Regions from separate parts of the Halomonas shantousis genome, predicted to be linked through region 1. Evidence: predicted binding sites of a transcription regulator. Region 1 holds the regulator's gene; each other region holds the start of a gene.
What was found. The regulator sigma-54, encoded in region 1, starts transcription at its own class of promoters, with help from an activator protein. The targets are predictions, from matches to a motif close to TGGCACNNNNNTTGCTNT.
Positions count from the first base shown of each region.

Region 2: a site for sigma-54 is predicted at 4,209-4,226, ahead of ACYQ12_RS05585 (NarK family nitrate/nitrite MFS transporter). Genes of this name have one in related genera too.
Region 3: a site for sigma-54 is predicted at 1,471-1,488, ahead of ACYQ12_RS13755 (sugar phosphorylase). Genes of this name have one in related genera too.
Region 4: a site for sigma-54 is predicted at 2,017-2,034, ahead of ACYQ12_RS01820 (amine dehydrogenase large subunit). Genes of this name have one in related genera too.

Region 1 is NZ_BAAIER010000002.1:2,540,323-2,548,035, forward strand. It holds gene ACYQ12_RS12240 (KdsC family phosphatase) at 1-368, shown strand, start outside; gene lptC (LPS export ABC transporter periplasmic protein LptC) at 371-958, shown strand; gene lptA (lipopolysaccharide transport periplasmic protein LptA) at 955-1,470, shown strand; gene lptB (LPS export ABC transporter ATP-binding protein) at 1,540-2,265, shown strand; gene ACYQ12_RS12260 (RNA polymerase factor sigma-54) at 2,420-3,853, shown strand; gene hpf (ribosome hibernation-promoting factor, HPF/YfiA family) at 3,937-4,245, shown strand; gene ptsN (PTS IIA-like nitrogen regulatory protein PtsN) at 4,255-4,728, shown strand; gene rapZ (RNase adapter RapZ) at 4,737-5,633, shown strand; gene ACYQ12_RS12280 (HPr family phosphocarrier protein) at 5,620-5,889, shown strand; gene mgtE (magnesium transporter) at 6,038-7,393, shown strand; gene pmbA (metalloprotease PmbA) at 7,476-7,713, opposite strand, start outside.
Region 2 is NZ_BAAIER010000002.1:1,061,266-1,068,978, reverse strand. It holds gene ACYQ12_RS05605 (pirin family protein) at 1-206, shown strand, start outside; gene ACYQ12_RS05600 (peptidoglycan DD-metalloendopeptidase family protein) at 400-2,097, shown strand; gene ACYQ12_RS05595 (CmpA/NrtA family ABC transporter substrate-binding protein) at 2,182-3,399, opposite strand; gene ACYQ12_RS05590 (ANTAR domain-containing response regulator) at 3,409-3,987, opposite strand; gene ACYQ12_RS05585 (NarK family nitrate/nitrite MFS transporter) at 4,347-5,702, shown strand; gene ACYQ12_RS05580 (acyl-CoA dehydrogenase) at 5,902-7,704, shown strand.
Region 3 is NZ_BAAIER010000002.1:2,870,286-2,877,998, reverse strand. It holds gene ACYQ12_RS13755 (sugar phosphorylase) at 1-1,448, opposite strand, end outside; gene ACYQ12_RS13750 (GlsB/YeaQ/YmgE family stress response membrane protein) at 1,551-1,799, opposite strand; gene nrdR (transcriptional regulator NrdR) at 1,972-2,460, shown strand; gene ribD (bifunctional diaminohydroxyphosphoribosylaminopyrimidine deaminase/5-amino-6-(5-phosphoribosylamino)uracil reductase RibD) at 2,513-3,643, shown strand; gene ribBA (bifunctional 3,4-dihydroxy-2-butanone-4-phosphate synthase/GTP cyclohydrolase II) at 3,828-4,991, shown strand; gene ribH (6,7-dimethyl-8-ribityllumazine synthase) at 5,163-5,645, shown strand; gene nusB (transcription antitermination factor NusB) at 5,642-6,163, shown strand; gene thiL (thiamine-phosphate kinase) at 6,182-7,150, shown strand; gene ACYQ12_RS13715 (phosphatidylglycerophosphatase A family protein) at 7,147-7,620, shown strand; gene ACYQ12_RS13710 (DUF945 family protein) at 7,708-7,713, shown strand, end outside.
Region 4 is NZ_BAAIER010000002.1:241,320-249,032, reverse strand. It holds gene mauD (methylamine dehydrogenase accessory protein MauD) at 1-286, opposite strand, end outside; gene ACYQ12_RS01825 (MauE/DoxX family redox-associated membrane protein) at 283-816, opposite strand; gene ACYQ12_RS01820 (amine dehydrogenase large subunit) at 813-1,979, opposite strand; gene corA (magnesium/cobalt transporter CorA) at 2,206-3,174, opposite strand; gene ACYQ12_RS01810 (sensor domain-containing phosphodiesterase) at 3,498-5,255, shown strand; gene ACYQ12_RS01805 (COG4315 family predicted lipoprotein) at 5,286-5,756, opposite strand; gene ACYQ12_RS01800 (YqaA family protein) at 5,847-6,299, opposite strand; gene ACYQ12_RS01795 (DUF808 domain-containing protein) at 6,453-7,394, opposite strand; gene ACYQ12_RS01790 (cyclodeaminase/cyclohydrolase family protein) at 7,452-7,713, opposite strand, start outside.

The sequences.
Region 1 (7,713 bases):
CCCTGATTACCGGGCGCGAGTCGCCCATGGTCAGCCGTCGCGCCGACGAACTGGGCATCGAGCATGTCATGCAGCGTCATTCCGATAAACTCAGCGCACTGACCGAGCTACGCCACAAGCTCGGCCTGGAAATGCCCCAGATCGCCTATTGCGGTGACGACCTGCCCGATCTCGCCGCCATCTGTCGTGTCGGGCTCGGCATCAGTGTTCCCAATGCGCCCCACTACATTCGTCAGAATGCCGCCTGGGTGACCGAACGCCACGGCGGCCAGGGTGCGGTGCGCGAGATCTGCGATCTCCTGCTCGAGGCTCAGGGGCATTGGGCATCGGTACTCGACACCTACCTCCACGGCCAGCGCAGAGGCTGATCGTGAGGACGCGGTTCTTTTCCCGCTATCTGCCCCGCATCTGGCTGGTCGTGATACTGGTCGTTCTGGGTGGCATCCTGGCCCTGTTCGAACAGCGTGACGTCATGCAGCCCGGCCCGGTGCCCAGCGACGCAGCAGGTGAGCCCGACTATTTCCTCGAGGGGGTCACCCTGACCCGCTTCGATACCCAGGGCCGTCCTTATCAGCATCTCGAGACACCGAGGCTCGTGCATACCCCGGTCGACGACGTGATTCGCACCGTAACGCCTGAAGCGCGTCTGCTGGATGCCGAATCGCGCGAGTGGATCGCCAGCGCCACTCAGGGGCGGCTTGGCCCCAACGGTCGACTGCTGACGCTCGAAGGCGAGGCACAGCTGCAGCAACCGGGAGAAGGCTGGCGGCTCGACACGCAGGTGCTGCACTACGATAGCGTCGAAGCGCATGCCTGGAGCGATACCGAAGCCGTCCTGCGCCAGCAGGATCAGCGCGTGCGCGGCGAGCGCTTCGACGCCTGGATCAACGAAGAGCGCATGCGCCTGACCGGCGATGTTCGCGGCCATCACCCCCCGCTTGCCAAGGATTCCTCATGATGCAACTTATCACCGCTGCTCTGTCTCTCGTGCTGCTGACGGCCCTTCCCGCGCCGGCTATCGCCCTCGAAGGTGACGCCAGTGCGCCCATTGAGATCGCCGCGGATCGCCTGGAATTGAGCGAGCGCCAGGGTACGGCCGTCTACAGTGGCAATGTCGATATGCAGCAGGGCAGCATGAAACTGCGTGCAGAGCGTGTCGAGATCCAGCGCAACGACAGCGGCCAGGTGACTCGGGTGACCGCCACCGGAGGCGCCGATCGCGCCTATCTCGAGCAGAAGCCGGCCCCTGAGGACCCCGTCGTCAAGGGCTGGGGGAAGACCATCATCTATCATGCCGGCGAACGCCGCGTGGAACTCATCGATCAGGCCGAGCTGCACCAGGGCGGTGACACCTTCAACGGCGCCTACGTGGAGTATTTTCTCGATCGCCGTCAGGTGCAGGCCCGCTCCCAGACTCAGGGCAGCGAGCGCCAACGTGTCCGCATGACCCTGACACCACAGCAGCAGTAACCCCAACGGTCTACCGAGCCGCCCTTGGGCGGCTCGGCAAAATCACGCGCACGACAAGGATGCCTCTTCATGAAGACCCTGAGCGCCACCAACCTGGCCAAGAGCTACAAGGGACGACGGGTCGTTCACGACATCAGTCTGGCGATTCGCCAAGGCAGCATCGTAGGGCTGCTCGGCCCCAACGGGGCCGGCAAGACCACCTCGTTCTACATGATCGTCGGCCTGGTACGCGCCGATGCGGGCAGCGTGCAGATCGACGAGCAGGATCTCTCACGCGCCGCCATGCACAAGCGCGCCCGGGCCGGGATCGGCTACCTGCCTCAGGAAGCCTCGATATTCCGCAAGCTATCGGTGGCCGATAACATCATGGCGATACTCGAGACCCGCTCCGAGCTCGGCAAGACCGATCGCAAGGCACGCCTCGAAGAGCTGCTCGAAGAGTTTCACATCGGCCACATCCGCAACAATGCCGGCATGAGCCTCTCCGGTGGCGAACGCCGTCGGGTCGAAATCGCCCGCGCGCTGGCCACCGAGCCTGCCTTCATACTGCTCGATGAACCTTTCGCAGGAGTCGACCCCATCTCGGTGGGCGAAATCAAGGGCATCATCCGCCAGCTGCGTGACCGCGACATCGGCGTACTGATCACCGATCACAACGTGCGCGAAACCCTCGACATCTGCGATAACGCCTATATCGTCGGTGACGGACGCATCATCGCCGAGGGTCGTACCGAAGCGATCCTGGCCAACCAGCGGGTGCGCGACGTCTATTTGGGCCACGAATTCCGCCTTTAACGGCGTTCCGAACACTACCGGAAGCTTCCGCTTGCCAGTCAATGACATACCACCATACAATCCTGCGTGGCATGATTGTTGCTTACCGCTTGCATGTCATGCTCCACGCAGATAACGTATGTTATTTATCAACGGCAAGTGACCCCACATCACCATGGCCATGAAACCTACGCTGCAGCTTCGTGTCGGCACCCAGCTGACCATGACTCCCCAGCTCCAGCAGGCGATTCAGCTTCTCCAGCTCTCTACTCTGGATCTGCGTCAGGAAATCCAGCAGGCGCTCGAGGCTAACCCCATGCTGGAACTCGACGAGGCCTTTGGCGAGCAGGAAGTCAGCGAGGCTCCGGAAGACGAGTGGGCCAGCGACATTCCCGATGAGCTGGCTCTGGACAGTGAATGGTCGGACACATTCCAGGATGCGGCCCCGGCCGCCAGCGGGCCGGCGGGCAGCGGTGAAGACGGGCCCGATTTCGATCGCAATGCCGCCGGTACGAGCCTGCGGGACCATCTGAACTGGCAGCTGGCCATGGCCGACTTCTCGCCACGGGACCGCGCGATCGCCGAGAGTCTGATCGACGCCGTAGGCAGCGATGGCTATCTCAGCGTGCCGCTGGACGAGCTGACCGAAGGGCTGCATGAGCAGGGTCTCGACGCGCTCAAGCTCGACGATACCGAACAGGTCCTGATGCGGATACAGCAGTTCGACCCTACCGGTGTCTGCGCACGGGATCTTCGCGAATGCCTGTTGCTGCAGCTTGGCAACCTGCCCGAGAACACGCCGCTGCTGCCCCAGACCAAGCGCCTAGTACGCCAGTTCCTCGACGTGCTGGCCGGCAATGACCGCAAACAGCTCAAGCGACGGCTACGCCTGGAAGATGCCGAACTCGACGCGGTCATCGCCATGATCCGCGCGCTCGATCCCCGGCCGGGTCAGGCCTTCGACGACAGCAGCAGCGCTTACGTGATCCCCGATCTCGTGGCTCGCCATGGTCGGGATGGCTGGCGCATCGAACTCAATCCCGAGGCGCTGCCCCGGGTTCGCATCCAGCCCGATTACGCCGCCCTGATCCGCCGTGCCGACAAGAGCGACGACAACATTTTCATGAAGCAGCATCTGCAGGAAGCCCGCTGGCTGCTCAAGAGCCTGTCCAGTCGTAACGACACCCTCCTTCGCGTGGGTCGCGAGATCATGACCCGCCAGTTCGATTTCCTGACTCACGGCGAAGAGGCCATGAAGCCCCTGGTACTGGCCGACATTGCCCAGGCCGTGGACATGCATGAGTCGACCATCTCGCGGGTCACCACGCAGAAGTTCATCCACACCCCTCGCGGCGTCTTCGAACTCAAGTACTTCTTTTCCAGCCATGTGGGCGGCTCGGATGGGGAGGGCGACGCCTACTCCAGCACCGCGATTCGCGCCCGCCTGAAGAAATTGATCGGCGATGAGCCGCCACGCAAGCCGCTTTCCGACAGCAAGCTCGTCGACCTGCTGGCCAAGGACGGCATCAAGGTGGCACGCCGCACGATCGCCAAGTATCGCGAGGCGATGGGCATCCCCTCATCCAGCGAACGCAAGCGTCTCGCCTGACGTGGCCCAACCCAAGCGAAGGGGTATGCAGCAGCATAAAAAGGATTACAATCAAATGGCACCCGTTGGAAAAGGAGCGTGCCATGCAAGTCAACATCACCGGCCATCATGTTGAAGTCAGTGACGCCCTGCGTGACTATATGAATGAAAAACTCGCGCGCCTGGCGCGTCACTATGACGGCATCACCCTCGCCCAGGTAACGCTCTCCATCGAGAAGGAACGACAACAAGCCGCCTGCACGCTTCATGTCGCCGGCGCAGACCTGCATGCCGAAGCTCAGGATAATGACATGTACGCGGCCATCGATGCGCTGGCCGACAAGCTCGATCGCCAACTGGTCAAACACAAGGAAAAAGCTCAGGCACGTGCCCAAGGCACCAGTGCCCGCTAACTCCCTATCATGAGATTGGAAAATATCCTACCCCCCGAGCGCACGCTGTTCGGTGTCACCGGGGGGAGTAAAAAGCGGGTGCTGGAATTCTTCAGCACCTTCATCGCCCAGAATACCCCCAGTCTCGACAGTCAGGAGGTCTTCAGCCGATTGATCGGTCGCGAGCGACTGGGCAGTACCGGAATCGGCAACGGCGTCGCCATCCCTCATGCACGCAACCCGCACTGCAAGACACCGATTGCCGGCTTCCTTCGCCTGCAGACTCCCATCGATTTCGATGCCATCGATGGCGAGCCCGTGGACTTGATCTTCGTCCTGCTGGTGCCGGAGGAAGCCGACGATACGCATCTTGCGCTGCTCGCCCAGGTCGCCGGGGTCATGAACGACGCCACGACCCGCACGAAGCTGCGCCAGGCGGGAAGTCAACGTGAGCTCCACGACATCCTCATCGATGCGATACGTCACTCCGATACCGGCCGTTAGGAAATCCCATGCAGCTCGTCATTATCAGTGGCCGCTCCGGCTCAGGAAAATCCGTCGCCCTGCAGGCTCTCGAGGATCTCGGCTACTATGCGATCGACAACCTGCCCGCCAATCTGCTGGTGGCGTTGATCGGCGAGCTGCAATCCGCGCCACCGGCACGCAGCAACATTGCCGTAAGTATCGATGCACGCAACTTGCCCGAGTCGCTGGAGCGTTTTCCCGGCTTGCTCGAAGGTATCCGCGAACGCGGCATCCATAGCCAGGTCGTCTATCTGACCTCCGATTCCAAGATCCTGCTGGAACGCTACTCGGCTACCCGACGGCGCCATCCGTTGACCCGGGATAGCGAGATGAGCCTGGCCGAAGCCATCGAGCATGAGCAGCACTACCTGACGCCGATCCGTCATCTGGCGGATCTCATCATCGATACTTCCAACCTTTCCGTGCACGACCTGCGGGGCCGTATCGCCGAGCAGGTGGCACGTCACACCGGACGCTCGCTGACGCTGACCTTCGAATCGTTCGGCTACAAGAAAGGTGTGCCCCTCGATGCCGACATGGTGTTCGATGTCCGCTGCCTGCCCAACCCCTACTGGGACCCACGACTGAGGCCTTTCAACGGGCGTGATGAGGAAATCATCCGCTTTCTCGAAGGGTACCCCGACGTCGCCGCCATGGGCGATGACATTCGAGACTGGCTGGAACGCTGGCTGCCGGCCTATCTGGACAGCAATCGCAGCTACCTTACCGTGGCCGTAGGCTGCACCGGGGGACAGCATCGCTCCGTCTATCTGGTCGAGCGACTGGCCCGGCACTTTGCCGGCCACCTGTCTGGCGTTCGGCTACGCCATCGTGAACTGGGCATTCAGAGCACGCCACAGGATTCCTCCAGTGCCCCGTCGTGAGCTGACATTGATCAACCAGCGCGGGCTGCACGCTCGCGCGGCAACCAAGCTGGTGCAGTGCTGCCAGCCCTACCAGGCACGCGTGAGCGTGACGCACGGTACGCGAGTCGCCGATGCGGCCAATATCATGTCGTTGCTGATGCTGGCCGCACCTTGCGGCACGATCCTCGAGATTCATGCCGAAGGCGAAGACGCCGACGCCGCCATTGACGCACTGGAAGCACTGTTCGCATCCCGCTTCGAAGAAGACGCCTGATTCCCCGACTGACATCGGCAGCGTCGGCCTGGCCGAACATCGTTTCTTTTCCCCTCGCCTGTCTCGCCGACGATGATAGAATCGGCGCAGCGAAAGCGTACTGCAAGCGCACCCCATCCCAGCGAGAGTCGACAGAAGGTGTCTCTGCATGAGCACGAACCCCGATAAGCTTCAGCCCCGACTGGCCAGGCTCAATGAGGCACTGGAGAGCGGTGCACTGGATCAGGCTCGGCGCATGCTCAATCGGGGGCTGGCACCCGTGGATGTGGCACATCTGCTGGAGTCGACGCCTCCGCGCGAACGCAACCTGCTCTGGGAGCTGATCGACCCCGACCTGCAGGGCGAAGTGCTGCAGTATCTCAACGAGGACATCCAGACCGAGTTTCTTAACCGAATGGACGCGGAACAACTGCTTTCCGCAACCGAAGGGCTCGATGTCGATGATCTGGCCGACCTGTTACAGCGTCTCCCCAATACCGTGATTCTCGAGGTTCTCCAGTCGATGGAGACTCAGGAACGCCAGCGTATCGAGACGGTGCTGTCCTATCCCGAGGACACCGCGGGCGGCCTGATGAACACGGATACCATCACCATCCGCCCCGATATCACCCTCGATGTGGTGCTGCGTTACCTGCGCCGCCATGAGCGTCTTCCCGACTCGACCGACACCCTATTGGTCGTGACCCGTCGGGACGAGCTGATCGGTACTCTGCCGATCAACCTTCTGCTGGTATCGGATCCCTCGATGTCGGTACGTGAAGTCATGGAGACCGATGCGGTGGCCATCCAGGCGACGGCGGCGGAAACCGAGGTGGCCACGCTGTTCGAGAAGTTCGATCTCATCTCCGCGCCAGTGATCAGCACCGATGGCAGGCTGCTCGGACGCATCACCATCGATGACGTCGTCGACGTCATTCGTGGCAACGCCGAGCATCGCGTGATGAGCATGGCCGGCCTCGACGAGGAGGAAGACACCTTCGCTCCCGCGCTGCGCACCAGTCGGCGGCGCGCCGTATGGCTGGGCATCAACCTGATCACCGCCTTCATGGCCTCGGCCGTCATCGGCCTGTTCGAGACGACCATCCAGCAGGTGACGGCACTGGCCGTTCTCATGCCGATCGTCGCCAGCATGGGAGGAATCGCCGGCTCCCAGGCCCTGACCGTGCTGATCAGGGGGATCGCCCTGGGGCACGTTTCGGGCAGCAACATCCGCTGGCTGCTCAATCGCGAGCTCATCACGGGGATGCTCAACGGCGCTCTCTGGGCCCTGGTCGTGGCCGGCATCGCGATCGTCTGGTTTAAGGATCTGACGCTGGGCTGGATCATCGGCACGGCGGTGATCATCAATCTGCTCACCGCAGCGCTGGCCGGCACTCTGCTGCCCGTCATGCTCAAGAAAGCCAAGATCGACCCGGCCCTCTCGGGCAGCGTCATCCTGACCACCATCACCGATGTCATCGGCTTCATGGCGTTTCTTGGCCTGGCCACGCTGTTCTATCTCTGATTTGCCGGGCCCGACTCACGAAACCTCTCATGCAACGCCCCGCTGAAGCGGGGCGTTGCATGGTTTGCCAAGCGATCTCCCATCATTCTCCGGCGACGGTCATCTCCCCGATCAGCCAGCTTCCGGTATGTATGCTGCCGCGGGTGTCGACATCGTTGCCCACGCCCGCCAGGTTGGCGAACATGTCGCGCAGATTGCCAGCGATGGTGAACTCTTCCACCGGGTGCTGAATCCTGCCGTTCTCGACCCAGAATCCTGCCGCACCGCGCGAGTAGTCGCCACTGACGGTATTGACGCCCTGCCCCATCAGCTCGGTGACC
Region 2 (7,713 bases), 1.5 Mb from region 1:
GCCGAGAGGTATCTCAAGGTACACTGGCGATCATGGGTTCGGGTGATGCCTTGTCGCTGCTCAGCGATACCGAATCGGGCGCGTTGCTGCTGGCCGGCACGCCACATCGTGAGCCCATCGCTCACTACGGTCCTTTTGTCATGAATTCAAGGGAAGAACTCGAACAGACATTGCGCGACTACCAGGACGGTACTTTGATGCAGTAACGCATCAAAGAACTGCGCTTCGCCAAGATGCGGCTGCCTTGCCAACGGGCAGCCTGCTCGTCCCCCTCCTACCGACAAGGAAACGTTGAGAGGGACCGGTTCTCCTGTATGTAAAAACAGGCTATGCATGTCATGTTTCATGGGTTAAGGTTCGATAGCCTTTTTATATCCACATGTCATGTATGGCCTTTATATGTTGCGAATCCTTCATTCGCTGCCCCGCACACATAAATTTTTACTGTTACCCATTGCCACCATGGTGACAGTGCTGGGCGCACACCAGATTGTAACAAGCTTCGACACCAGTGATGTCGAGGCCGATTCTTCGGGGCATTCCCTCTCTTCATCTTCGCGCAATGCAGTGCCGTTCGCTTCCGTCTCCCAGACGGAACTTGCTCCCTTGGCACATGCCGGTACTTCCGAAGCCAAGGCACTGCATGATTATGTGCCGCTGTCGCAGTTGGCCGTGCATGAAATCGTCGATATCGATTTCATTGGCGAAGCCCAAGCAGACGGCACCGAAGGAGATAAGCAGGCATTCCAGGCCGCAGCGGTGCATCCGCCCCAGGCCACGCCTCCCGATACCGTACCGGCGGGCACCAAGCAGGAAAAGGTCAAGACGAAGCCGCTACATCTTGCCATGCAGCTTCCCGATGACGAGACCATCGGCGGCACCTCCTACGAGGACATCTCCATCGACCCGGTCGAACTCTCCGATGGCGAGCCGGAACTCGAAGAGGAGATCGCGGCCCAACAGGTCTACGTGCCGGATTGGGAGAGCTACACCATTCAGCCCGGCGACACCTTCGCCGTCATGGCCGAGCGCAACCTGGGCCTGGGATACAGCGACGTGATGCGCATTCTAGCGACTGTTCCCGACAAGAATGTGCTGACCCGCTGGCGGGTCGGACACAGTTTCGATTACAAGCTGGACGAAAACGGCTCTTTGCTGGCCCTACGGGTCATGAAGAATGCCCGCGACGGCTACCTGATCGAGCGCGGCGCCAATCATGAATTTTCCGTTGCGGATATCGTCAAGGCCTCCGAATCGACTCAGCGCCTGTTTTCCGGCACCGTCAGCGGCAGCTTCGCCCTCTCCGCCGAGGCGACTGGCCTGTCGACCGCCGAGGTCGCCGAGCTGACGGCCGTCCTCTCCAAGAAGATCAACTTCCGCCGCGACACCCGTCGCGGCGACCGCTTTCAGGTTCTGGTCGAGTCCGACATGATCGAGGGACAGGCCCTCGACTCACGTATCCTGGCGGCCCACTACGAGGGCAACAGGAAGGATCTGACCGTAATTCGCAACAGTGATAACGATCGCTTCTATACCCCCGATGGCCATAGCCTCGACCCGGCGTTCAATCGCTACCCTTTTGCCGGATCGTACCGGGTCAGCTCGCCCTTCAACCTGCGTCGCCATCACCCGATCACGGGTCGCATCAGTCCGCACCGCGGTACGGACTTCGCCATGCATACCGGCACGACGGTCGTGGCACCTGCCGACGGCCGCGTGGTCAAGGCCGCCTTCCAGGCCGGCGGTGCCGGCAAATACCTCGTGATCCAGCATGACAATGGTTACAAGACGCGCTACATGCACCTCTCCAAGACCTTGGTGAAGGTCGGGCAGCGTGTCGCCATGGGGGATCGCATCGCCCTGTCCGGCAACACGGGAGGCAGCACCGGCCCTCACCTGCATTATGAAGTCATGGTCAACAACCGCCAGGTCGACGCCATGCGCGTCAAGCTACCGGAGAGCCAGAGCCTGTCGGGCCAGGCGCTAGCCGCCTTCAAGCAGGAGTCCAAGCAGTTGCTGGCTAAGCTCAACGACAGCAGCAGAACGCCTGTCGTCGCCAGCCGCTCCAAGCCGGACAATCGTCCTGACGGTACCTGATTCACGCCGCTCAGCTATCGACAGCAAAACACCCCGCACAAGCGGGGTGTTTTGCTTTGCAACCGAGGCGAGAGAAGGAAGCGATCAGAACTCGAATATCGCTCCGTCCAGAAAGGCATCCGCAGACATGCGGATATCGCCCCGCTCACCCGAGAGTGTCCACGCATTGGCGTGGGCACCTTCCGCCTTGCGATCTTCCAGGGGAACAGCAAGTTTCAGATCGCCCGCGGCCTGACGATAGAGATCGGGGCGGACGCAGCGCTGAATCACTGCCTGCAGATCCTGCGTCCGGTCGAGGTGCCTCCAGCGCTGCATCTGGCGTGCATACCACAGCGTATGCGAACGCCAGGGGAAGTTGGCGGCATGCCGGAAGAACACGGTGGCACCGGAGCGTCCATCCTCGTCGCCCCCCATTTCACCAGGGTCACGCAGCCCCGCCTCGACGACCTGCGGTGGGACATCCAGGTATCCCCCGAGGCATAGCAGTCGGGCTGCCTGCTCGCGATTTCCGGGCTCGTCCAGCCACATGCAGGCACGCAGCAACGCGCGCAGTACGGCACGGTGGGTATGGGGGTATTTCTCGGCCCAGGACTCGCGGACTCCGAAAACCTTCTCCTGGCTGGCACCCCAGATGTCGAAACTGCCGCACACCATACGCCCCAGGCCACGGCTGACCGCCAGACGGTTCCAAGGTTCGCCTACGCAGTAGCCGTCCAGAACGCCGGCTTCGAGCTGAGAGGCCATCAACGGCGGAGGCACGACGCGCAGTTCGAGATCGCGCTCGGGGTCGATACCCCCCGAGGCCAGCCAGTAGCGCAACAGATAACGATGCGAGGAAAACGAATAGACATTGGCGAAACGCAGCGGTGGTTCACCCTCCCGACGCCGCGCCTCGATCACCCGCGCCAGCGCCCGTGCCCGCGTCGCCGGATGCACCATCGCCTCGGCATCGAGTGCACTCATCCGCGCATGCAGCGACCGGGAGACGGTAATGGCGTTCCCGCCCAGATTCAGCGTCATTGCCGAGAGTATCGGGGTGGGACGCCCGTCCAGTCCCAGGGTGGAGGCCAGCGGCATCAGTGCCAGCATCTGCGCACCGTCGAGCATTCCCAACTGCACGCCATCCCGCAGACTGGCCCAGGAGGTTTCGACATTCAGCGAGACCTGCAGTCCTTCGCGGTCAAAAAACCCCTGCTCCAAGGCCACCACCAGCGGTGCGGCATCGTTGAGCGGCAGCATTCCCAACGTCAGGCGACGCAGCTCCGGTGCGGGAGAGGCCCCATCAGCCCCGGTCGTGTCCATGCACTCCTCCTACTTTTGCTTCCTGCCCTTGGTGGACAGCAGTTCCTGGGCCAGTTCGTGGATGGTCATGCGCCGATTCATTGCCGTGGTGCGCAGGTATTGATAGGCGGCCTCTTCGCCAAGGCCATGCATCTCCATGACTCTGGCCTTGGCCCGATCGATGGCCCGACGCTGAGCCAAGGTTTCCTGGGTCCGGCTCAGCTCGCCCTTGAGTGCGCGATGCGTCTCGAAGCTCGAGATGGCGACGTTGAGCATCGAACGCACCAGTGCCGGACCGACATTATCGACGACATAGGCGCTGACGCCGGCGCGGGCGGCCTGTTGGGTCAGGTCCGGCGTCTCCTCCTCGGCCAGCATGATCATCGGCTTGGGGTAGCGTCGTCCGATCTGCCCCAGATGTTCCAGCGTGTCACGACTGGGAAGCGCGGCGTCGACGATGACCGCGTCCGGCTGCAGGCGCTCCATGATGGCATAGAGATCCTCCTGCTCGTCCACGGTCGTGATGACATCGAATCCCGCATCGATCAGCGCCTGCTCCAGTGCCCGGGATCGCTCGTCCCGGGTATCCACGATCAGCACCCTTACCATGCGCACTCCTCTGCTTCTGGTGCCTTGCTCGTCATATTACGCAATATCCATGCCATTGAGCGGAACACCCCTCTCCTGCCCCACACGAGGCATCAGGCCACCGCGCCATGCATTGTCCTAGTGCACACGGCACGCCACATGCGCCAAAGCGGCACGTCGACACCAAATCGCCGTAGACGACACACGGCATAATGCGCTGAACGACAATGCTTTCTGCAGGTTGGCACACATTCTGCTTGAGCAGAGTCACCAGGACGTGGACCAGGCTTGCGTTGCGAGTACGAGTGCGTCGAACCAGGGCCTTCAACGACGAAGGGCCATGCATCCGTGTTCGATACCATCTCGACGAGGAACGTCCCATGGACATTCGCAACAAAGCCAACAGGATCCGCCTGTTCAGTTTCAACACGCCCCAGATGCGTGCCTTCCATCTGTCGTGGTTCGCCTTTCACGTCTGCTTCTTCGGCTGGTTCGGCATCGCGCCGCTGATGGCAGTGGTGCGTGACGACCTGGGGCTGACCAAGACCCAGATCGGCAATACCATCATCGCCTCGGTGGCGATCACCGTCATCGTGCGTCTGGCCATCGGCGTGCTCTGTGACAAGATCGGTCCGCGCAAGGCCTACACTTGGCTGCTGTGCCTGGGCTCCCTGCCGGTGATGATGATCGGCTTCGCCGACAGCTTCGAGAGCTTCTTCATCGCTCGCCTGGCGATCGGCGCCATCGGGGCCTCCTTCGTCATCACCCAGTACCACACCTCGGTGATGTTCGGTCCCAACGTGGTGGGCACCGCCAACGCCACCACCGCCGGCTGGGGCAACCTCGGTGGCGGCACCACCCAGATCCTGATGCCGCTGGTCTTCTCAGGCATCCTCATGCTCGGTGTCGAGGCCACGCTCGGCTGGCGCCTGGCCATGGTCGTGCCCGGCATCGTGCTGTTCGTCACTGGCATCGCCTACTATTTCCTGACTCAGGACGCTCCGAACGGCAACTTCGACGAGCTGCGCGCGCGTGGCGAGCTGCCCCGCGCCGAAAAAGAGCATGGTATGGGACAAACCTTCGCCGCCGCCGCCAAGGACAAGCGCGTCTGGGCCCTGTTCGTGGTCTATGCCGCCTGCTTCGGTGTCGAGCTGACCATCAACAACATCGCCGCCATCTACTATTTCGATACGTTCGATCTCGACCTGGCCACCGCTGGCCTCATCGCCGGGCTGTTCGGCCTGATGAATCTTTTCGCCCGTACGCTGGGCGGCGTGTTCTCCGATCTCTTCGCTCGTAACGGAGGGCTCAAGGGCCGTGTGCGCTGGCTGTTCATCGCCATGTTCTGCGAGGGCATCGCCCTGATGTTCTTCTCCCAGATGCAGGTACTGACGCTGGCCATCGGTATCATGCTGGTCTTCAGCCTTTTCACCCAGATGGCCGAGGGCGCCACCTTCGGCGTGGTGCCTTTCGTCAACAAGAAGGCGCTGGGTGCGGTGGCCGGTATCGTCGGGGCCGGCGGTAACGCCGGTGCCGTCGCCGCCGGCTTCCTGTTCCGCTCGGAATCGCTGACCTACCAGCAGGGCCTGCTCTATCTCGGCGTGGCCGTGCTGCTGGCGTCGTTCTGCGCCCTGCTGGTGCGCTTCTCTCCGCAAGTCCTCGCCGAGGAGGACGCAGCCTACCACGCCGCCGCCGGAACTCGCGACGCCACACCGGTCGCCGTTGGCGTGCGCTGACATCCGCTCCTTCTCACGCCCTGACGCGACGACCGCCATCCTCAGGAGGCGGTCGTCGCGTTTGCATCTGCGTTATCGCGATTTCGCCACCTAAGTCCAATGGCGCTCGTCCAAGCCCCCTGCACACTGTCCAATGTGCCTGGTTCCGTAGCGCATCCTGCTCGCACCGGAAGTTTCCCACCGACTTCAGAGACCGCTCATGCCTCTCCCCCTTCTCGACGATCGCGACCTGCAGTTCCAGCTTTACGAGGTTCTGGATACCGAATCCCTTACCTCCCGACCGCGCTATCGCGACCACGACCGTACGGTGTTCGATGCCACGTTGCAGACGGCGCGAGACATTGCCCGGGACTATTTTGCCGGGCATAACCGCAAGGGGGACCTCGAAGAACCGACGTTCGACGGGCAGCACGTGCGGCTCGTGCCGGAGACCCAGGCCGCCTGGGATGCCTTCGCCGAGGCCGGCTTTCTCGCTGCGCACCACGGGATCGAGGATGGCGGGCTGCAATTGCCCGAAGTGGTACTGCGCGCCAGCATGGCCTACTTCTATGCCGCGAATATCGCCACGGCCAGCTACTCGATGCTGAGCATCGGCGCCGCCAACCTGATCAAGACCTTCGCCACCCCCGAGTTGCAGGCCCGCTTTCTGCCCCCCATGCTCAGCGGTCGTTTCAGCGGCACCATGGCGCTGACCGAACCGGGCCAGGGCTCGGCGCTGGCCGATATCCGCACTACCGCGCGCCTCGCCGATGGTGGCCGCTATCGCGTGTTTGGCCACAAGATGTTCATCTCCGGCGGCGATCACGAACTGACCGACAATATCGTCCATCTGGTGCTGGCACGTATCGCGGGGGCCCCGGCCGGTGTCCAGGGCATATCGCTGTTCATCGTCCCCAAGTACGACGTCAATCCCGACGGCAGCCTGGGCGAGCGCAACGATGTGCAGCTGGCCGGCCTGCTGCACAAGATGGGCTGGCGCAACACCACATCCACGGTGCTCAACTTCGGCGAACGCGACGGCGCCATCGGCTATCTGGTCGGCGAACCGCACCAGGGCCTGCGCTACATGTTCCAGATGATGAACGAGGCGCGTATCGGGATCGGCCTCGGGGCCGCCGCGCTGGCCTATCAGGGTTACCTGCACTCGCTGGAGTATGCCCGCGAACGCCCCCAGGGCCGGCTACCCTCCAGCAAGGACCCCTCCTCCACGCAGGTCCCCATCATCAGGCATGCCGATGTGCGCCGCATGCTGCTGGCCCAGAAAGCCTACGCCGAAGGTGCGCTTTCGCTGTGCCTGTATGCCAGCAGCCTGGCCGAGGACAGCCATACCGCACCCGACGAGAGCGCCCGACGCGACGCCAGCCTGCTGCTCGACCTGCTGACGCCGGTAGTCAAGAGCTGGCCCTCCCGCTATGGCGTGCAGGCCAACGATCTCGCCATCCAGGTGCTTGGCGGCTCCGGCTACATTCGCGAATACTCTCTCGAGCAGTATCTGCGTGACAACCGCCTCAACCCCATCCACGAAGGGACCGAGGGCATCCAGGCACTGGATCTGCTGGGGCGCAAACTCGCCCAGCAGGGGGGAGCCGGCTTTACCCTGTTTGCCGCTGCCGTACGCGACGGTCTCGAGCAGGCCCGAGCCCAGCCGGAGTGCGCCACGTTGATCGAACCGCTGGAACAGGCGCTGCGTACCCTGGAAACGGTCAGCCAGGATCTTCTCGCCCAGATTCAACGCGACGTCGACCGGGGCATGGCCAATGCCACGCTCTACCTCGACATGTTCGGGCGGGTCGTGGTCGGGTGGATATGGCTGCGTCAGGCACTGGTCGCGGCACGCGCCCTGGAGACGACTCCTGCCGAGAAGCAGCAAGCCTTCTACCATGGCAAGCTGCAGGCTGCACGTTACTTCATGGAGTGGGAGCTGCCCCAGGTCGGCCATCAGGCCCGGCTGCTCAGCCAGGGCAATGCGATCTGCTACGAGATGCAGGATACCTGGTTCTAGAGGTCAGCC
Region 3 (7,713 bases), 330 kb from region 1:
AGGAGTTCGTCGAGCTCCTCCATCTGCCAGCGGCGCCGGTTGATCGAACGCAGATGCCCGGTGCGCTCCACGCCTTCGTGATCGGACAGGGTCGCCGTCATCGAATGGATATAGACGCCGGGCACACCCTGTAGCGCCAGCATCAGGTGCTGACTGCACAGGAAGCGTTCCACTTGCCAGGGATCGGCGCCTCGCCGGGTGCCCTTCAGGGCGTCGAAATAGGTGATGTTGATCTCGTAAGGCGAGTCGATACCGTCAGGGTTGGCCTTCATGCTCACGTAGCCGCCGAAGCGATGCATCAGTTCGAGCAGCACCTCGACTTCGTGAGGCGGTAGCAGCCCCTCCAGGGCCCGCACGCCGATGCCGTCATGGCTGGCGGTGAAGTTGAAATAGGTGCAGCCGGCAGGCAGCACAGGCAGGGTACGGGTCCAATCGGCCAGTGCCGTGGCGTCGCCGCTGGTCAGGGTGTGCACCAGCAGCGGTGGCAGGGTGAACTGATAGACCATGTGCGCTTCGTCGGGCTGTCGACCCTGGCCGCCGAGGCGCTCGAGCCCGAAATAGCTGAGGTTCTCGCGATGCGGCACGTTGGTCTCGGTGATCAGCAGGGTGCCCGGGGCGACGTGATCGAGGATGGCCCGCAACAGGCGAACCACGGCATGTGTCTGGGGCAGATGGATGCACGGGGTGCCGACCTCCTTCCACAGAAAGGCGATGGCATCGAGGCGGATGATGCGTGCTCCCTGCTGGACGTAGAACAGCAGGATGCCGATGAATTCGAGCAGTACGTCCGGGTTGGCGAAGTTGAGATCGATCTGGTCATCGGAAAAGGTGGCCCACAAGTATCGTGTACCGCGGCGGGTGGCGACAGGAATCAGCAGTGGCGAGCTGCGTGGGCGCACCACCTGTGTCAGGTCCGTGTCGGGGTCCATTTCGATGAAATAGTTGCGTCCCGGTTGGGTGCCGGTCAGGTAATCGACGAACCATAGCGATTCGCGGGAGACGTGATTGATGACCAGGTCCACCATGAGATCGTAATGCTCGGCCAGGCGGCGAATGTGCTCCCAGTCGCCCAGGGCGGGGCTGACCTCGCGGTAGTGAATGACGGAGAAGCCGTCATCGCTGCTCCAGGGAAAGAAGGGCAGCACGTGAACGCCGCTGAACGTGTCGGGAAGCCGTTCGACGAGAAAGTCGTCCAGCACTTCCAGGGGCGTTCGCTCGCCATCGGTCAGGGTATCGCCGTAGGTGATCAATATCTGGTCACGCTCGCTCCAGAGCGGGCGTGGAGCCGCTCCGATGGCACCGCGCTGGTGCATCAGCAGGGTCGTGAGACGGCGCAGCACTTCGGCGGATCTCGGGCCATAGATCTCCTTCAGGCGGGCCTCGGCACACTCAAGGAAGTCGGACTCGCTGAGCCCGGGGGACGGCGAGGACGAAGAGCTGTCTGTCATGAAAGATCTCCTGATCAGGTGAAAGGCGTGTGGCGCGCCACCGCTCGCGGGAAGTCTTGCAGAGGACGTGTCAAAGCGTTCAGCGGCGGGTTTGGCGTAGTTTCAGCGGCGCACGACGCGGTACAGGACCAGCAAGATGATAGCGCCGAGGACAGCGATCACGAAGCTGCCGAAGTTGAAGCCGTCCACACTGCCCAGGCCGAGCGCAGTGCCGATCCAGCCGCCCACCACGGCCCCCAGAATGCCGATGATGATGGTGACTATGAAGCCACCGGGGTCCTTTCCCGGCATGATAACCTTGGCAATGATGCCGGCAATCAGGCCGAACACGATCCAGGCGAGAATTCCCATACAGTCCTCCTTGGCTCGGGAAGTGATGTAACGCTGTTTCAGCTTGGTTGGCCTTGCGGTTTCTCGCAAGTACGTTTCCGCCCCGGGAAGGGAAACGTTACACTGAGAGAATGCTGCGTCCGGGCTGCCCGGTAGCCGATTATCCTGCTTTTCTGTATGCGGAACTCGATCAATGCATTGTCCCTTTTGCGGTACGCACGACACCAAGGTGACGGATTCGCGCCTGGTGGCCGAAGGCGACCAGGTTCGCCGCCGCCGCCAGTGCGCCGTGTGCGGCGAACGCTTCACCACCTATGAGACCGCTGAGCTGCTCATGCCTCGGGTCATCAAGGCCGATGGCTCGCGAGAGACGTTCGACGAGCAGAAGTTGCGGTCGGGCATGCTGCGGGCTCTGGAGAAGCGTCCGGTCAGCGCGGAATCCACCGAGGCTGCGGTCGAGCGCATCCGCCAACGGCTGCGGGCACGGGGCGAGCGGGAGATCCGAGCGCGGGACATCGGCGAGGAAGTCATGCAGGCGCTGAAGCGACTCGATCAGGTCGCCTACATCCGCTTCGCCTCCGTATACCGGCGCTTCCAGGATCTCGACGAGTTTCGCGCCGAGATCGATCGACTGGCGCAGGAGCCCGGCTTCCTGCCCGGTGAGGACAGCGAGCCGCGCTGAGCGAATTTCCTGTCGAGCCCCGTGTCTGCCAAGCGTCATACAAGGAAATGCCATGGCCAAGGCCACTCCCGAATCCTACATGGTCCGCGCACTGGAGCTGGCGCGTCGCGGTCTTTACACCACGCATCCCAACCCGCGCGTCGGCTGCGTGCTGGTCAAGAATCGCCGCGTGATCGGCGAGGGTTGGCATGAGCGGGCCGGCGAGCCGCATGCGGAGATTCACGCCCTGCGTGCCGCCGGCGACCAGGCCCGGGGCGCCACCGCCTACGTCACGCTGGAGCCCTGCTCGCATCAGGGGCGCACCGGTCCCTGCGCTATTGCGCTGATCGAGGCGGGCGTCAAGAAAGTCGTGGTTGCCATGGAGGATCCCAATCCGCAGGTGGCCGGGCGTGGTCTGGCCCTGCTGAAAGATGCCGGCATCGCCGTGGAAGTCGGCATGCTGGAAGCGGATGCGCGCGCGCTGAATCCCGGCTTCATCCAGCGCATGCAGTTGGGCCGTCCCTTCGTGCGCCTGAAGATGGCGATGAGTCTCGATGCCCGTACGGCCATGGCCAGCGGCGAGTCGCAATGGATCACCGGGCCTGCGGCCCGGGCCGAGGTCCAGCGGCTGCGGGCACGCTCCAGTGCAGTGATGACAGGGGTGGAGTCGATCATCTTCGACAATTCCCGGCTGACGGTACGCCCCGATCAGCTAGGCGGGGCGAGGAGCGAGGAGATCGCCATGCGCCAGCCGCTGCGCGTGATCGTCGATTCGCGGCTGCGCCTGCCGCTGGCGGCAGCCTGCCTGCGTGAGCCCGGACGCACGCTGATCGCCACCGCCGTCCGGGATGCGGCACGACGCGAGACACTCGAGCGGGCCGGGGCGGAGGTCATCGAGCTGCCTCCCGGCGAGGATGGGCGCGTCAACCTCGACGCGCTGCTGCGCTATCTGGCCGCCGAGGAGGCGTGTAACGAGGTGCTCCTCGAGACCGGGGCGACACTCGCTGGGGCGATGCTGGATGCCGAGCGCATCGATGAAATGCATCTGTTCGTCGCGCCGACGTTGCTGGGCGGCGAAGCACGGCCATTGTTCGCCCTGCCGGGGCTGGAGCGCATGGCACAGCAGCGGCCTCTGGCGATCGACGATATTCGTGCCTTCGGGCGCGATTGGCGCATCATCGCGCGTCCCGAGCGCGTGAGCTGAGGATTCGCACGGCTCGCACTGGCGTACGTCGTGACAGAAGGGTACTCTGAGCGCCGACCTGAGCGGAGGTGTGGAAAAAGGGTGACGCCACCGTCGCCGCCCGACGACACACCTCGGTGATTACAGAGGCGGGAACGCGTGCCCGGGCACCTTCCGTCTCTTGCTAGAAACATTCGGAGAACTCATGGCGCTTCCCACACAGGGTGCGGCTTCCCAGCAGGGACTGGCCCGCATCGAGGATCTGGTCGAAGACATCCGTCAGGGCAAGATGGTCATCCTCATGGACGATGAGGATCGCGAGAACGAAGGCGATATCATCATGGCCGCCGAGAAGGTCGAGGCCGAGCATATCAACTTCATGGCCCGGCATGCCCGCGGACTGATCTGTCTGCCCATGACGCGTGAGCGCTGCGAGCGGCTCAACCTGCCGTTGATGGTGCGTGACAACGGCTCGGGTTTCGGCACCAAGTTCACCTTGTCCATCGAAGCCGCCACCGGCGTGTCCACCGGCATCTCTGCCGCGGATCGGGCGCGTACGGTACGTGCCGCGGTGGCGCGCGACGCCAAGGCGTCGGATATCGTCCAGCCCGGGCATATCTTTCCGCTGATGGCCGAGCCCGGTGGCGTGCTGCGTCGAGCCGGCCATACCGAGGCGGCCTGCGATCTCGCGGCCATGGCGGGGCTCGATCCCAGCGGCGTGATCTGCGAGGTGATGAACGAGGACGGCAGCATGGCGCGCCGCCCCGAACTCGAGCGCTTCGCCGAGGAGCATGGCATCAGGGTCGGCACCATCGCCGACCTGATCCACTACCGTATTCATAACGAGCAGACCGTCGAACTCGTCGAGCGCGAGAGGGTGGAGACCGCCAGCGGCGAGTTGATGCTTAACGTGTTTCGCGACCGTATCCAGGGCGCGCATCATCTGGCGCTGGTCAAGGGCGAGCCTCAGGCCGACCGGCCGACCACCGTGCGCGTGCATATCGGCGATACGCTACGCGACCTGCTCGGGTTGCAGCGCGAGGGCACCCAGAGCTGGACGGCACACAGTGCGCTGGCGGAAATCGCCAATGCCCCGGCAGGGGTTTTCGTACTGCTCGATGACGGCCGCCCCCGACTGGACTTCAAGGACCAGCTCGACGTGTTCCTGGGGCACCGGCGCGCACCGCGCAGCGGCGATTCCGACGGCTCCGGCAATTATCTGGCCATCGGCACCGGCTCGCAGATCCTGCGCCAGTTGGGCGTGGGTCAGATGCGCCTGCTGAGCTCACCCTGGAAATTCTCCGCACTCTCGGGATTCGATCTCGAAGTGGTGGAGCGCGTCGGTGGCGATACCCCGGAGAGCCTCTAGCCAGTAAAATGGCTTCCCCTTGTCGCCTCGCGGGCACATCTTGTGATAGCGGTGTGCCCCGAGGAGGCGAGTGGTGTCGAGCCACTTGCCAACCATGTTCAATCAGTGTGCCGCCGCGCCAGCCCGAGGGTGGCGTGACGGTATCGCGCCTTATCAAGCCGGAATCAGACAATGCAACCGATCTCTCAAGTCGAAGGGAGCTATACCGACGTCGATGGTCGTTACGTCATCGTCGTGGGGCGTTTCAACCACCATGTCGTCGATAGCCTGGTGGAGGGCGCCGTCGACAGCCTGGTCCGTCATGGTGTCGATGAAGAGAACATCGATATCGTCCATGTCCCCGGTGCCTGGGAGCTGCCATTGGCAGTCAAGCGCGCGCTGCGCGTGGTCAAACCCGATGCGGTAATTGCCCTGGGGGCGGTGATTCGCGGAGGCACACCGCATTTCGAGTATGTCGCCGGCGGCTGCAATGCCGCGCTCGGCAACCTGCAGCTGGAGTTCGACACGCCCATCGCCAATGGGGTGCTGACCGTCAATACCATCGAGCAGGCGATCGAGCGCTCCGGCACCAAGGCCGGCAACAAGGGCGCGGAAGCGGCGATGGCGGCGATGGAGATGGTCTCGCTGTTCAAGCGATTCGGGGGTGAGCAATGAGCCAGCAGCGCCGCGAGCCGGGCCAGACACGTCGCGAACCGAGCAAGTCCCAGCAGGCTCGGCGTGCCGCCCGGGAACTGGCGGTACAGGCGCTCTACCAGTGGCAGATGACCGGAAAATCGATCACTGCGGTGGAGGCAGAGTTCCGTAGCCAGGTCGCCGACGAGGATCTCGAGGTCCACGAGAACTGGGTCAAGGTGATGGAAATCGCCGATCTGGCGCTGTTTCACGATCTGCTGCACAACGTGGCGCGCCATCAGCGCGAACTGGATGACGCCATCGCGCCGCTGCTCGACCGCCGTCTCGAGGAGCTCGACCGCATCGAGCTGGCCATCCTGCGTCTGGGTGCCTATGAGCTATCGCGGCGCCTCGAGGTGCCGTATCGCGTGGTCATCAACGAGGGGGTCGAACTGGCCAAGTCCTTTGGTGCCACCGACGGGCACAAGTACGTCAACGGTATTCTCGACAAGCTGGCGGGGCGCCTGCGTAGCGCCGAGGTCAACGCGCGGCGGCGTTGAGTCGAAATGGCGAACCAGATGCCAAGCGAGTTCGAGCTGATCGCCCGCTACTTTGCGTCGCCCCGTCATCCGCAGACGGGGGCGGACGTGATACTGGGGCCAGGAGATGATTGTGCGTTACTGACTCCTGCGCCTGGCCAAACGCTGGCCGTCAGCGTCGACACGTCGGTGGTGGGGGTGCACTTTCCCGAGGATGCGCCACCCGAGGCGATAGGGCACCGGGCGCTGGCGGTCAGTCTGAGCGATCTTGCCGCGATGGGTGCCCGGCCCCGCTGGTGCCTGATGGCGCTGACGCTACCCGAGGCCGACCCCGACTGGCTGGAAGCCTTTGCGCGTGGCTTCCATGCACTGTGCGAGCGGACGGGGGTCGCCCTGGTCGGGGGGGATGTGACGCGCGGCCCGCTGGCCATCAGCGTGACGGTTCATGGCGAGATGCCTGCCGGTACCGCCCTGCGGCGTGACGGGGCACGCCCGGGCGACTGTCTGGCCGTGACCGGGACGTTGGGCGGCGGGCACGGTGGCCTCCACAACTGGAATCAGGGGGCTCGCGATCTTGCCGATCCGTTGCTCTCGGCCTACTTGCTGCCTCAGCCGCGTCTGGCGGCGGGCGAGGCGTTACGCGGACTGGCCGGCGCAGCCATGGACATTTCCGATGGCCTGCTGGCGGACCTGGGCCATCTGTGCCGAGCGTCCGGTGTGGGCGCCGAACTCGATCTCGAGCGGCTGCCCCTCGCGCCGGGGCTGGACGCGGTGCTGGGGGGCGAGGGCGCACGACACGCAGCCTTGTGCGGTGGCGACGACTATGAACTGCTGGTGGCGTTGCCCGAGTACTCCGTGACGACGGCACAGCAGCGCCTGTCCGCTCACGATCTGACGCTGAGCGTGATCGGCACGTTCACCGCGCAACCCGGGATTCGCACATTCCCGGCGGACGCCGGGGCGGAGTCGTCGGCCGGCTGGCAGCACTTTCAAGGAGGGGCATCATGAATCGTGCGCCGGCGAGCGTGTGGCGCAGCCCCGTTCACTTTCTAGCCTTCGGCTGCGGCAGTGGAGCCGTCCCTTTCGCTCCGGGTACCTTCGGCACCCTGGCGGCCATCCCTTTCTACTGGGCCATGGCCGGGCTGCAGCTGGGCGCCTATCTGGGCGTGATCGGCGTGGCGGCACTGATCGGTATCTGGCTGTGCGACAAGACTTCACGAGACTTGGGCGTCCACGACCATTCGGGTATCGTCTGGGATGAGTTCGTCGGCTACTGGCTGACCATGGCGGCGGTGCCTTTCTCCTGGGAGGCGGCGCTATGGGGGTTCGTGGTGTTTCGTCTCTTCGATATCATCAAGCCTTGGCCGATCCGCTGGGTTGATCGCCGCGTGGCGGGCGGCTTCGGCATCATGTTCGATGACGTTCTGGCCGGGGTTTATGCCTGGAGTTCGATGCATTTGTGGTTCTGGCTGCACTAGGCCCGATCCCTGGGCGTGTAGTCCCGGAGAGTAATGACAAACGGCCCTGCTTGCAGGTAGGCCTCTGCATTCATACCGGAGGGAGCGATGCGC
Region 4 (7,713 bases), 2.3 Mb from region 1:
GCACCGGCAGCAGTTTCTTGCACACCGGACACGTCGGCGACAGGAAGAAGACCAGCGTCGATCTGTCACTTTCGGCGCCGATGGTTACCGGGCCTCCCGTCAGGCTGGTCAAGGTGAAGCTCGGAGAGGCGTCCCCTACCTTGGGTCCCGAGTCATTGACCAGAGCGCCCATCGGAGTCACGCGCTCGAACAACACGCCGATCTGGCGCGCCAACAGCAGGAAGGCGAAAGCCAGCAGGATGATCGCAACGAAGAGAATGACGAGAGCGACATGGATCAGGCTCATAGCGATACCTTTATCGGGGGGTTCAGGATCAGCGAGTTGCCGTTCAACTGCTCGAAGAGCAGATAAAGCGTCCATAACGTGAAGCCGGCCATCACGGCCAGTGACGTGGCGGCCGGCCCTAGTGCCGCCGGAACGCTGCTAGCGGCCAGCAGCGCGATGCCGGCCAACGCCAGGTTGCGCGCAACCAGCACCGCGTTGAGCCGCTGGGGAACCCCGCCACAGCCGCATTCGATCTGGGTGCGTCCACGCCGAAGGTTGATGGCGATGGCGGCGGCATAGGCCACGAGCAGTGCGGCGGTCAGCATCAGCCCGGCACTGCGCGTCGGGGCAAATAGCAGCAGCATGAGCATCGCCAGTTCGGCACCGACCAGCAGCGCGGCCACCGGCCGCCCCCAGCGTTCGGGCAGCAGCTGGTAATCATCGACGAAGCCCTGGAACTCGAGGAAGTCGAAGAGTTTGTGCAGCACGGCGCGAAGCAGGACAAGGACGATGAAGGCCAGCCCGACCAGACCCAGAAAAGCCGTCATCATGGCGTCACCGTCAGCGACGTGTTCCAGCCGACCGTGTCGTCGCTAGCCACCTTGGTGAACTGGAAGCCTTCGTCCCCGCTCAGTGCGTAAGCGTCCACGGACTCGTCCTCCTCGTTGGAGCCATAGAGATGCGGGCGTTCCTCCTGGGTGACGTCGATGGCCACCAGGTGCTCCGCCGGGGAGCGGCTGACCAGGGTGCGATCACTCAGGCGGTAGGCCCAGATCTCCTCGGAGGCATCCTTGTGACTGCCCTCGGCGCCATCCGAATGCATGAGCAGGAAGACCATGTCGTTCGGGGCGTTGTAGGCCGAGACCAGATACCCGCCAGGCACCCAGCCGCCCTCGATCCCCTCCGTCACGGCGATCTTCTCGTCGAATACCACGCTGTCGCCGCTATCGTCGGCGAGATAAAGATTGCCGTTGAAGGAGGTGAACAGCAGTCTGCCGTCCTCGAGTCGCTGGGCGTGTAGGTAGAGTGCATCATTGTCGATATCGAACAGCGCCTCGGAACTGGCCACCTCATAGCCATCATCCTGTGGAGAGTAGGTCTTGATCGTGCCGTCGCCACACAACGTTGAGAAGCGATACCCCTGCGGGGTGGGATAGATGCCGTAACAGCCGGGCGTCGGCACTTCGTTCACCACCTCGCCCGACGCCAGATCGACAACGGTGACCGACGTTGCCGGGGTGGCGTTCTGGATATAGACATAATTCTCATCGGCGCTGGTCTCGATCAGCTGGGTCATGCCGATGGCTTTGGCCGCCTTATTGGGGATGACGATTTCCTGCACCGGCGTCAGGCCCGCCACGTCGAAGACCTGCAGGACGCTTTCCACCGGGCCGTAGGTGTAGCGCTTCATGTAGTCGGAAAAGGCGAATATGCGGCGACTGTCATTCGACAGCAGGATCTGCGAGGTCAGCCCCAGGGACATCAGTCCCTTGTAGGCGAGATTCTCTTGGCCGTAGACATGGATACGACTGGCGCCGTCCCAGGAGGCGCTGTTGACGAACACGTTGGCCCCCGGTTTGATCGACGCCTCGACCGTGAGTTCTTCCGGCGTGAATTCGGAATCCGTTTCTTGCGCCGCCGATGCCAAGGGCATCATGCCGGACAGCAGGGCACTGATGCCCAGCACATGCGGTAAACTTGGGGTGAAATACATAGAGGCCTCCCGGTGGACGAACCGCGACACGACATGCCATTCAACAAGCGTGCCAGCGCTGCCTCACCCGAGCACCGGGAAGCGCTAATACAGCTGATATCTATACGCTTTTTTTATCGATCATTCGTCGCTGCCGTGCCCACTCCGACGGAAACGGGCGATTTGCGCACCGTAACGGTGCCGTTTTCGACAGTTGCTGCGCATTCTGCACCACGGCCGCATCCTTTCAGAACCACCCTCTGCGGCGGAAGGCCCATACCAGCCAGACGCCGATGACGAGCATCACCGTGAGCACCATGAAATAGCCGTAGCGGAAATTCAGCTCGGGCATGTGCTCGAAGTTCATCCCGTAGATGCCGACGATGAAGGTCAGGGGAACGAAGATGGCGGTGATCACCGTCAGTACGCGCATGGTGATGTTGAGTTGGTGCGAGGAGATCGAGATATAACCGTCGATCAGGTCGCCGCAGATCTCATAATACATCTGCGTCAGGCTGTGCAGACGCTCGAAGCGCTCAAAGACATCGTTGATGGCGTGCAGGGTCTCGGCGTTTTCGCGCGGCAAATGATGATAGTCGTAGGCGATCAGCTCCTGCGTGATGCCCAGATGGTAGTTGAACACCCGGCGCATCTTCACCAGGCGCGAGCGGTAACTGATGATCCTGCGCATCAGTTCGTCGTTACCGGCCGTCTGCAGCTCGTCCTCCAGATCGCTGAGCTCCGTCTCGAAGTCGAGCAGGCTGTCCAGATAGAAGCCGGCGGAGATGTACATGATCTTCAGGGCGACGTGCTCGGGCGATTTCTGCAGCAGCGCCTGGCCGCCGCTCTCGAACAGGCGGTCGATACTCTTGGCCAGGCTCTCGTGCAGGCTGATCAGGTATCGCTCGCCGACGAAGAACGACATCTGCTGCGGCTGGTAATTGATTTCGGCATCGAAAGAGGCGATGCCGCGATAGATGATCAGGGTATGCGACGCGAACTCCTCGATCTTCGGCGGATGCCGGTCGCGCAAGGCATCGTTGATCGCCATGGGATGGCAGTCGAAGTTCTCCAGAAAGGCTTTCTGGCTCTCCGCTGTCTCGCCTTGCAGATCGATCCAGATATGGCTATCCGGCTCGCGTCGCCACTTTGCGATCAGTTCCTCACCGCCATGCTGCGAATGGCCATCGGGCGTGACCAGCAGGGTACGTATCATATTCAGCCTGTCCGTTTACATCGGGTTGCCTTGCCATCGTGCAGCAGGCGCGTATCGCTGGCTGCGCCCGCCCCCGCCGAGATTAACGCATCGATGCCCCTTTGTCGGCCTGACGCCGCTCCCGGCTTCGTCCTATGCCCCATCTGCGGGCAAGCTCTCGACAGCACCGGCATCCTTAGCATCAAGCGACGGTTAGCGATACCGTCGATGCGTTAAAAGTGCGTTCTTGCAAGGTCTTAACTCGTGATAATAGGCTTTACGAATTGTTACGTTAAAGTAGCGCCATGCGAGCTTCGTGCATGAATCATTCAGGGACGCCTTCCATGCCAGATTACGAGCAGGCGCGGCTTTTCGCGCTACGGCAACTCAACCTGCTGGATACGCCGCCCAGCGAGAGTTTCGACCGCATCACGCGCATGGCCAGCCAGCTCTTCAACCTGCCGATCGCCGCGGTGTCGCTGACGGATCAGGACCGCCAATGGTTCAAGTCCCGGGTGGGGGTCGATCACACGGAGATCCCGCGCTTCAAGGCCTGTTGCGCCGAGGTCAGCGACTCCTCGCGGGTAGTGGTCGTGCCGGATCTGCTCGAATCCCACTCATTCAGGGATAGCTACCTGGCCGAATCGGGCATCCGCTTCTATGCCGGCGCACCGCTGTTGACCCGCGAAGGTTATACGCTGGGGGCGATGTGTGTGCTGGGCACGGAGCCACGGGCCATTAGCGAACAGGAGGAGGCGGTACTCCAGGATCTCGCGGCGATGGTCATGGCCCAGATCGAGCTGCAGCACGCCTTTGGCCGCATAGACCCGCTCACCGGCCTGCCCAACCGCAGCCAGTTCGTCGAGGATATCGAAGACATGGCGCGGGAGGCTTCTGCGACGCCGCGCTTCGCGATGTTCACCGAGCTGGTCGATGCGACACAATCAGGCATGCTGCACCGCATCCTGGGCCCCGCCCATCTGGACAGACTGGCGCGAACCGCGGCCCAGCAGTTGCAGCAGACACTGCCAAAGGGCACCCGGCTGTATCACATCGGCCCCTGCCAGTACGTGCATCTGCTGCAGGCGGACAGCGACGCCGAGCTGTTGGATGAGGCGCTGCGCCTGCGCCGGGAACTGATGTCGCTCAATCCGACGCAGGCCGCGGCGGTGCTGGTGCGTCCAGCGATGGGTATCGCACCGGTACTGTTCGGCGAGACGACGCCGGAAGACATACTGCGTACGGCCCACAGTGCCTGCCAGGATGCCCGGCAGGCCGAAACGGGCGTCGGCATCTACTCGCTGGCGCTCGATGCCCGTTATCAGCGGCGCTTCACGCTATTGGGGGATATCCATAGCGCACTGGAATCCGAGGACCAGTTGCGCCTGGTCTACCAGCCACGGGTGGCGCTGAGTTCTGGCGCCTGCGTGGGTGCGGAAGCACTGCTGCGCTGGCGCCACCCCACCCTCGGGGATATCTCGCCGGCCGAGTTCATCCCGCTGGTCGAGAATACGCCGCAAGCCCGTCCGCTGACGGCCTGGGTCGTGCGCAAGGCCATCGCCCAGGTCGCCGCCTGGCGGTGTCAGGGGCTGTCGCAACGGATCTCGCTCAACGTCTCGGCAGTCAATCTCGAGGAAGAGGATTTCGCGCAGCGCCTGCTGACGCAGATGGAACAGGCGGCACTGCCCTTGAGCGCCATCGAGCTGGAGCTGACGGAGAGCGCCCTGGTCGGCAACAATCGTGCGGCACGCGAGCAGCTCGACACGCTGATCGCCGCCGGGATCCGAGTCGCCATCGACGACTTCGGTACCGGTTACAGCAGTCTGGCGTATCTTCAGGAAATCCCGGCGCATGTGGTGAAGATCGATCGCTCGTTCATCAGCGGCCTCGGCCACGACTCGCGCAGCCAGACACTGGTCAAGGCCATGATCACCATGGCCCATGAGCTGGGCTACCACGTCGTTGCCGAAGGAGTGGAAACCGAGGACGTCTATCAGCGCCTCGCGCAGCTCGACTGCGACGAGGTGCAGGGCTACCTGATCGCCAGACCGATGGAGCAGGACGCCTTCGAGGCCTGGCTGGCTGAGCCTGCCGGATACTGACGGCTGCGATGGGCACGCGCCGATGACGGATCACTGCCCCTTCTGCTGCGTGTTCTTCGTTCCGTCCGGTGCCACCAGGTACCATTCGCCACCGAAGCCGTGGACGTCCTGGCCGTTGACGTCTCCCGCCTGCTGATCCTTGGCGAAATAGTAAAGCGGCCACCCCCCGTAGGTTACCTGCGTCTGCCCATCCTCGCGCTGGAAAGTCCCCAGCAGATCCTTTTGAAGCGTGTCATCGGCCTGCGGATGGTCATCGACCGACAGCAGGGGCGGCCACACCTCGGCACACTTGTCATGACAGGTGCTGGCGGCCTGAGCATCGCCCTGTCCCTGCGTGTCGGTGGTGAAGAGATACAGGGTCCGTCCCTGAAAATCGGCCACATAGGTGCCGTAACCTTCCGCCTGTTGTGTCGTCAGGGCAACGTCGTCGCTATCCGGCTGGGCCAGGGCGGTTCCGGCAACGGTCATGGCGGCGATCGCCGCCAGTGCAAGCAGTTTCATCTCAGTCGCTCCTCAGGGTATCGACAGATTCAATATAGCCGTTTCCGCATTGGCATGAAGGCAGGCTTGGCACCACTTGCAGGCGCTTCCCTAGAACTGCTGCATGGCGAGCAGAATGACGGCGTAACGGGCCCCCTTGCCGATCGCGGTCAGCACGAAGAACAGGGGAAAGGAGACGCGCATCAGCCCGGCGATGAAGGTCAGCGCATCGCCACCGACCGGCAGCCAGGCCAGCAGCAGCGACCAGACGCCGAAGCGGTTGAACCAGTGCTGCGCGCGTCCCAGCTTGTGGGGCTTGAAGGGAAACCAGCGCCGCTCCTTGTACTGCTCCAGATAGCGGCCCATCACCCAGTTCAGCGCCGCTCCCAGGGTGTTGCCGGCGGTCGCGACCGCCAGCAGCGCGAAGGCGTCGTAACCGGCGTGCGCCAGCCCGACCAGCGCCACTTCGGAGTAGAAAGGCAGCAGTGACGCCGCCACGAACGAGGACACGAACAAGCCCAGATAACCGGTCATCGCCTCTCCTTGCTCCGGTGTGTATGGCATCGCCCTGCACTTCCTCGTCAGCGCAGAGGATGAGAATGCATTGAATACTCCGTGAAACCAGGCATGAGCACTCGGCCCTGCACAGCAGGATCGACTGCCGCTCCGGCCGTGCAGGGCCGCCAACCAGCGGGCTCGCGATGATCGGCCACGGCGTCAGCGCGCCGCCCCGAACTTGCGTCTAAGACGGGTGAAGCCCTTCACGACCGCCAGTACCAGGGCGCCGGCCAGGATCCCCAGGACGATATTTAGCAGCATCGCACTGAGAGAGCCGGCAATGATTCCAATACCGGGCAGTGTCTCGGCCGCGCGGGCCACGCCTTCCACCGAGTGGTGAAGAAACGGAATGCCGTGGGTGAGAATTCCGCCCCCGACCATGAACATGGCCACGGTGCCGACGATCGACAACCCCTTCATCAGATAGGGGGCGGCCCGCAGGATGGTATCGCCGACCGGCCGGGCCACGGAGGTTCCCTTGTCGTGGAGATAGCCGCCCAGATCGTCCAGCTTGACGATTCCTGCGACCAGACCGTAGACACCGACCGTCATGGTCAGCGCGATTCCCGCCACCACCACCACCTGCTGCGTGAGGCTGGCACCCGCCACGGTACCCAGGGTGATGGCGACGATCTCGGCGGAGAGAATGAAATCGGTACGCACGGCGCCTTTGATCTTGTCCTTCTCCAGGGCCCGGATATCGCTCTGGGTATCCGCCAGTCTCTGGCGATGGCGCTCACGCGCTTCCGCCTCCTCGTGGCGGTCATGCAGGAAGCGGTGGGCCAGCTTTTCGAAGCCTTCGTAACAGAGGAAGGCGCCGCCCAGCATCAGCAAGGGCGTCACCAGCCATGGCGCGAAGGCGCTGATCAGCAGTGCCGCGGGCACCAGAATCAGCTTGTTGCGCAGCGACCCCTTGGCCACCGACCAGACCACGGGCAGCTCCCGGTCCGCCCGGACACCGGTCACCTGCTGGGCATTGAGCGCCAGGTCGTCACCCAGCACACCGGCGGTCTTCTTTGCCGCCACCTTGGACATCACCGAGATATCGTCGAGAATCGTGGCGATGTCATCGATCAGAGTCAGTAAGCTTGCGCCGGCCAATTTCGCTCATCCTTTCAGCGTGGGATTCAAGGGCTCAGCATAGCGGCGCCGGCCCTTTCACGACACGTCGGCTCGCTGCAGCACCCGATACCGGCGGTCGGCCTCCTGCTGTAGCGCCTGACGCTCACGATGCGCCCGTTCCCGCCTGGCGTCATCGTCGAGGCTCGCCAGATTCGCGTCGACATTCAACAGCACCGCGCTCAACCCGGCATGCAGCAGGAAACCGCCGGCCACCACGTCACTGCGCAGACTGGCGACTGTCAGCGGCAGCGCCTCGGTCGCCAGGGTCAAGGCCTCGAGACAGGTCTCGGCGGTGGCC